3 regions of the Paenibacillus sp. 11B genome follow, and region 1 is predicted to be linked to each of the others. Evidence: riboswitches for the same ligand, from Rfam matches in the RefSeq annotation. Region 1 holds a riboswitch; each other region holds the start of a gene.
The links. Region 1 has a riboswitch for cyclic di-AMP ahead of Q0V21_RS15505 (HAD family hydrolase). Riboswitches for the same ligand answer to the same signal wherever they lie in the genome.
Positions count from the first base shown of each region.

Region 2: another riboswitch for cyclic di-AMP. It lies ahead of Q0V21_RS30635 (C40 family peptidase); the one in region 1 lies ahead of Q0V21_RS15505 (HAD family hydrolase).
Region 3: another riboswitch for cyclic di-AMP. It lies ahead of Q0V21_RS01800 (3D domain-containing protein); the one in region 1 lies ahead of Q0V21_RS15505 (HAD family hydrolase).

Region 1 is NZ_JAUKNS010000003.1:105,189-107,459, forward strand. Features, by position in the region: gene Q0V21_RS15500 (HAD family hydrolase) at 1-424, opposite strand, end outside; gene Q0V21_RS15505 (HAD family hydrolase) at 586-984, opposite strand; cyclic di-AMP (ydaO/yuaA leader) riboswitch at 1,102-1,277, opposite strand; gene Q0V21_RS15510 (glutathione peroxidase) at 1,645-2,121, shown strand; tRNA gene Q0V21_RS15515 (tRNA-Leu) at 2,271-2,271, opposite strand, start outside.
Region 2 is NZ_JAUKNS010000010.1:63,297-65,567, forward strand. Features, by position in the region: gene Q0V21_RS30625 (sensor histidine kinase) at 1-4, shown strand, start outside; gene Q0V21_RS30630 (response regulator transcription factor) at 94-801, shown strand; cyclic di-AMP (ydaO/yuaA leader) riboswitch at 967-1,100, shown strand; gene Q0V21_RS30635 (C40 family peptidase) at 1,106-1,579, shown strand; gene asnB (asparagine synthase (glutamine-hydrolyzing)) at 1,790-2,271, shown strand, end outside.
Region 3 is NZ_JAUKNS010000001.1:405,150-407,420, reverse strand. Features, by position in the region: gene Q0V21_RS01805 (amino acid ABC transporter ATP-binding protein) at 1-480, shown strand, start outside; cyclic di-AMP (ydaO/yuaA leader) riboswitch at 765-961, shown strand; gene Q0V21_RS01800 (3D domain-containing protein) at 964-1,632, shown strand; gene Q0V21_RS01795 (polysaccharide deacetylase family protein) at 1,812-2,271, opposite strand, start outside.

The DNA.
Region 1 (2,271 bases):
CAGCGGAACAGGCCAGCACATCCACGTACTTACGCAAACCATAGCTATCCAGCCGATTTTCCGTCCCCGGGCTCTGATTGGCAATGATGCCAATCTTATAGTGTTGCGACAACGTCTGGAGAACAGCGTCGGCTGACGCGAAGGGGCGTTCAAGCTCTTTGCGGAACTTCAGCTTCTCCTGTATCTGTTCCCGGTGCCGCTCATCGCTGATCAGGGTACGAATAGCCAGTTTCATCGGCCATTGCTCGTAATTTCGGTAGGAGGCGGCAAATAGTTCTCGTACTGTCTGCATCTCCACCTGATAACCAAGCGCACAAGCTTCTCGAACGAACTGACCAATAATATCATCCACCGGCTCCCACTCGTCCACAAGCGTATCCCCCACATCAAAGAACAACCATTGTATTCCACGTACATCCGGCACGCCTATTCCTCCTCGTTAGCCACAGGAAATTCATTTCCCCATTTCCCAAACCATAAAAAAGAAGACCCACCATCATGCATGAGTCTCCTCAATATTCCGTATATTTATGATTTCAATTATAACAGGCAGCTGACACTGGATCAATCACAGGAATAGTACCACTAACCATTAAGCAGAAACCCAACTTCCCCATTCAAGGAATATACGATACGGTCTGCTCCCATTCCCCGATAGATCCCTTTGGGGTGGCTTTGTTCTGTAATGACACACAGGGACTTGGATGTCCAGGAGCGGCAGATCTGCAAATATCGGCAGGTCAGGTTTAGGCTATTTTCAAAAATAAAAACATTGCCTACACTGCCTTGCGGCAAAAACCATTTCTGAGCTGCAGCCGTGTTCATGCGAATGACATGCTCCACACCAATTCTCCGGAGCCTGCGCTCTTCCCCTGCACTGTTGGTCAGAACGGCAAACGGCATTTTTTTGTACATCAGCAATTTGATAAATTTACGTCCTGCTTCATTTGGAGCAGTCACTAAGATCATCTCTTTATCCATCATTCGTTCCTCCCTTGGCGTGAAAAGACAACAAAAAAGAAGCGTGGGGGACCAAGGCCTCCCGGACGCTTCTTCAATAATCCATAGCAAAAAGACACTATGAACCAGCGTACGGCTTGTTGCCTCTCCCTTTAACGCTTACGAGGTTAGCTGACGGATTCGGGCGCGAGAGTCGCCCTATTTCCGGCTGTCACCGGAAAATTCACCCCATGGATGCCTACTGTCCTGGACAGTTCATCCTGTTGGTTCCCCCGTTTCCCACCCATGAATGAATGGAAACTCAGCGATTAAAACATCGTTCCATTATGTTCCTTAATCAGAGCGATATTATCGTTTGTTTCGTTTTTCATGTAAAATTTAATTGAAATTGGAATTACGATATGAATCATACACCCGTGCCATATCGGTGTAAAGTCTGCGCAGATCACCGAATCGACGGATTTTTGCCATTTCACATCAATAATAGCGCTTACAACACATCCATTCTCCACCCATCTCTTCAAAGCTCTCTAATTCTCTCTTTAGCGAAATTCAGGTAGCAAAACATTCACAGTTCATACACGAGAGGTCCAAATAGCGTTAAAAAAACAATATTAATTTTGCAATATTTAATTGCAATCAATATAATAAATGATAGAAGAATATGAAATGGAGGCGATTTTCATGTCAGTCTACGACTACAAAGTAAACACCCTTCGCGGTCAGGAAGTTGAGATGTCCAACTATCGTGACAAAGTACTGCTTATCGTGAATACAGCAAGCCAATGCGGCCTTACACCTCAATTCAAAGGTCTGCAAGAACTCCAGGATAAGTTCAAAGATTCCCCATTTGAAGTTCTTGGTTTTCCAAGCAACCAGTTTGCACAGGAAAAAGGCTCTTCTGATGATATTGCCGAGTTCTGCCAGATGAACTATGGTGTCAGCTTCCCCATGTTTGAGAAGATCGATGTGAATGGTTCAAGCGCTCATCCTCTATTCCAGCATCTAACCAAAGAAGCACCTGGCGTACTCGGCTCCAAAGCCATCAAATGGAACTTCACCAAATTCCTTGTGGATCAGAACGGACGTGTTTTGAAACGGTATGCTCCCAAAACAACACCTGATAAAATTGAAGCAGACATCAAAGAATTGCTTAAATAACAATTCAAGGCCATCCGAACCCTGCAGACAGAATGAGCATGCATTCAGGGAAACGGGTGACCTTTTTTTGTCTGGACTCATCTTTACTGTAAAAAAACATAAAAAAGAAGCTCCCCGTATGGGAAGCTTCTTCTTAATCGTTCTTATGAT
Region 2 (2,271 bases), on a different contig from region 1:
ATAATATGTGAAACAAATGAGCTAATGATCGTTCAAATTTACGGTCAGAAACCGCATATTACTAAAGATTAATGAAATGGATGGGATGACCATATGAATAAATTGAAAGCATTAGTTATTGATGACGAATGGAACATGAGAAATCTGTTGCGAATTTATTTAACTAAAGAGGGTTTTGATATTACGGAAGCTCATAATGGAACCGAAGGACTGTCCTATCTTCAGAAAAATTCGTATCATGTCATTTTATTAGACGTTATGATGCCGGATATGGATGGATGGCATCTTTGTGAAAAAATCAGATCGTTTACTGAAACACCTATATTGATGCTTACAGCTCGAGGGGATGTGAAGGATAAGGTACATGGGTTAGGTGTCGGTGCTGATGATTATATGGTGAAACCTGTAAATTCTGATGAACTCATTGCTCGCTTGTTTGCGCTTGTTCGACGCTCTTCACAGTCTTTAAGCCTTAAAGAAATCGGTAAAAAAATCATGTATACTGACATGATTATTTATCCAGATCGAAGACAGGTTATGGTACTCGACACAAATCTGGATTTGACCCAAAAAGAACTTGATATATTGCTTATATTGGCCGAGAATCCACAAAGAGTTTTCTCTAGAGATGAAATCATTGAACGTCTCTGGGGAAGTGACTTTTTTGGGGATAACCGAGTCGTAGACACCCATGTGAAAAATATCCGGGAGAAGTTGCAGTTGGCTGGATTGGAACAGAACCCCATTCAAACGGTTTGGGGCATAGGGTATAAGTGGTTGTATAGTGTAGAGGAGCCTTGAACTTATAACTAGAATTCGGCAATACAAAAAGAACATGTGCTAAGAAGCGATCGCTCCCTAACTTCAGCAGGAGACGGTCGTTTCTTTTTTAGAATAAGATATACGAGAATTCCACATTAAATCCACACAATTTAACAATATAATACTCTATAGGTTACAAATATTTAACTATTTTTGCCGAATTTCGTATTGAAAACGGGGGAACCATTTGTTGGGTGAATTATTCTTGTAAGAAAAGAATATAGGGAGCCTTTAACCGAATCCTTAAGCTAACTCCGTAGGCATCTAAGGGAGGAACAAAAGTTTGAAGAAAGTCATTTTATCGGTTCTTGGAGCAGCAGTTTTATTTACCTCCACAGCAACAGGTGCATTTGCTAGTCAGGCAAAGCTAACAGAAGAAATAAAAGAAGTGGTTGGAACGCCATACCTTTATGGTGGGACAACAACATCTGGTTTTGATTGTTCCGGTTTTATCCTGTATGTTTTTAATAAGTTTAAACTAGATTTGCCGCGCACCTCTAGTATGCAAGCAGCAAAGGGATCGTTTGTAGAGAAAGAAGAATTACGCCCAGGGGATCTCGTTTTCTTCAATACGAATGGTCGCAGCATTTCACATGCGGGAATTTATGTAGGTAACAATCAATTTGCACATTCATCAAGCAGTAAGGGTGTTCGAATTAGTAGCTTATCTGAAAGTTATTATAAAACCAAATATGTAACAGCTCGTAGAGTGGTTAGCGAGCAGAACTATCTTAAAATGGTTAACGATAGTCATTAAAATGGACAAGCCCGTGGGTAATTCACGGGTTTGTCCATTTTGTTTAGCAACTTGCCTCGAACAGATAGAACCATTCTCCAGTGAACTAAACTAATAAATAAGTAAATAACTTATCTAAACTGTGATTTATGATATGGACGGTAATCTTTCACAGATTCCACATACATAAAAGCTAAACTAATCTTATATTGATTAGAGGAGAATAGCCCTATGTGTGGATTTGTAAGTTTATATAACAAATATCGTATGCCAGTAGATGCAAACATTCTGCAACATATGACCGACTCCATAGCTCATCGTGGCCCAGATGATGAAGGGATATATATCCATGATCATATCGGTCTGGGTTTTAGGAGACTAAGTATACTGGATATTGAGCACGGGGCACAGCCCATGACCAATGAGAACAAAGATATTTGGTTGGTATTCAATGGAGAGATTTATAATTATAAAGAGTTGAGGGATTGGTTGAGTCAGAAGGGGTATACATTTTATACAGATTCCGATACCGAAGTATTACTGAGGCTTTATGAGGACGTTGGAATTAAATGTGTCAACTATTTACGAGGCATGTTTGGGTTCACCATATGGGATCAAAGGAGTGATCTTTTATTTGCGGCACGGGATCATTTCGGAATCAAGCCTGTTTATTACAGTGAGACCGCCTCCGGATACATGATTGGCTCTGAAAT
Region 3 (2,271 bases), on a different contig from region 1:
GTATTCCAGCATTTCAATCTGTTTCCACATAAAACGGTGCAGCAGAACATTACGATTGCTCCCATTAAAGTGAAAAAACAGTCTGCACAAGAAGCGGAACAAATCTGTGAAGATTTGCTCAAAACGGTTGGCTTGTCCGACAAAAAAGATGCCTATCCAAACCAGCTGTCCGGTGGACAGAAACAACGGATAGCTATTGCAAGGGCACTTGCGATGCAGCCGCATGTTATGCTGTTTGATGAACCTACCTCTGCACTGGACCCTGAAATGGTCGGTGAAGTGTTGGATGTCATGAAACGCCTTGCAGTAGGCGGCATGACCATGGTCATCGTGACTCATGAAATGGGCTTTGCCCGTGAAGTAGGTGACCGCATTCTGTTTATGGATGGCGGGGTTATTGTAGAAGAAGGAACGCCGGATGAAGTGTTTGGTCAACCCAAACATGCACGTACACGTGACTTCCTCGCTAAAGTGCTTTAATACAACCAAATCCTAAAGGATGATGGTCAAGGTGGAAACAAAAATTCGTTCTGCGGATGAGAGTTCATCCGATTCATGCATCCCTGTCGACGCCCAGTCGGCAGGGATGTTTTGTTATGTGAGGATACGAACAGATTTACATAAAAAGTAACGTTTCTGTCATCAATGATTTAAGTCCAAATAGACAATTTATTGAAAAAAGTCGCTTGAATTCAGCATAAAAGTTGAAGTGAATTAGCCAGATGGTAACATTTACTACGACTCTTGGTTACAAAATTGTGATATATTTGTTCCTGCCGAAACTTCCGGAGGTGGGAGTGTGGGGGATGTAACGATGCAGAGTGTGCTTGGGGAAGAATCATTTGCACACGGCTTGGGGTGAATTAGGGCTACATAAATTATTCATGTAATTGAACCTATAGGGTGGTTTCCTCCATCCGAATCCGACAACTAACTTCGCAGGCATAATGAGGGAGGAAGACCATGATTAACAAGAAACGTATAGCCAAAACAGCAACAGCTTTGCTGACAGCAGCAATGCTCATTCAAGCCGTTCCGGCTCATGCTGATTCAGTTCATGTGGCCAAAGAGGGGGATACCTTCTACACCTTATCCAAACAATATGGAGTTGGACTTAACGCACTTATTAAAGCTAACAATGACATTTCAGCCTACAACATTTATGGGGGATTGAAAATTACGATCCCTGGTAACACAACGAACACAGCTTCTGCTGCAGCAGCAAAAACAGAGGCCAAAACGGTGACTGCCGCAAGTCTTGACGTAAATTCGGATAGCAAGGTGGTACAGGCCTGGGGGAAAACGTTTGATTACAGCAAAACTGTCGACGTAAAAGCAACAGCATACTCCGCGGATGCTTCCGAAAATGGAGGATGGGGTGCAGTAGATTACTTCGGTAATCCGCTCGAACTTGGCACGATCGCAGTAGACCCTAGTATCATTCCACTGGGTACAAAAGTACTGGTAACGGGTCATACACATCCAGGACTACCTAAACAGGCATTTGTTGCTACAGCCCGTGATGTGGGTGGTGCCATCAAAGGCCATAAAATTGATATCTTTATTCCTGGCAGCAAGCAATCCGTGAACACATTTGGTATTCAGGATGTTGAACTTTACATTTTGAAATAAAATCAAAAGAGTAGCTGCACATGAACATGTGAGACTACAACTGAACCTACATCAAACCGTAAAGGGTGTCCTTCAATCACAATATTGTGATTGAAGGACACCCTTTTGCATATCCGATTTCTGTAGCAACCCAAGCTGCTGGCGCTGCTGCTGAACGCGCTGCGCAGCGAATCTTGATCCTACTTGCCCTTGGGCAGTTCCAACAGTTCATCCAAAGTTACGAGCTCATACCCGCGGTTTCGCAGCTCCTCGATGACTTCAGGCAACGCCTCAATAGTACCATTTAATATCGATCCGACCCCGCCTCCTGCATGCTGCAGAACAATGGAACCAGGTTTGACGGCAGACAGGATGTTTTGTTTGACTTCCTCTTTGGAGAGACCCTTCCAGTCCAGGGAATCGACGTTCCAGTTCACAATGCTGTAATGTTGTTTGGCCGCCCATTGCAGCTGCTGCTCGTTAATGTCGCCATAGGGTGGACGAATCATTTTGGGTGTGTAACCTACCAGATTGCGAATAATATCCCCGGTATGTAAGATTTGTTTGCGAAATGCATTCATGGATAGCTTACTGAACTGGGGGTGATTGTAGCTGTGATTGCCAACAATATGCCCTTCCTTCACCATGCGTTTCACCAAA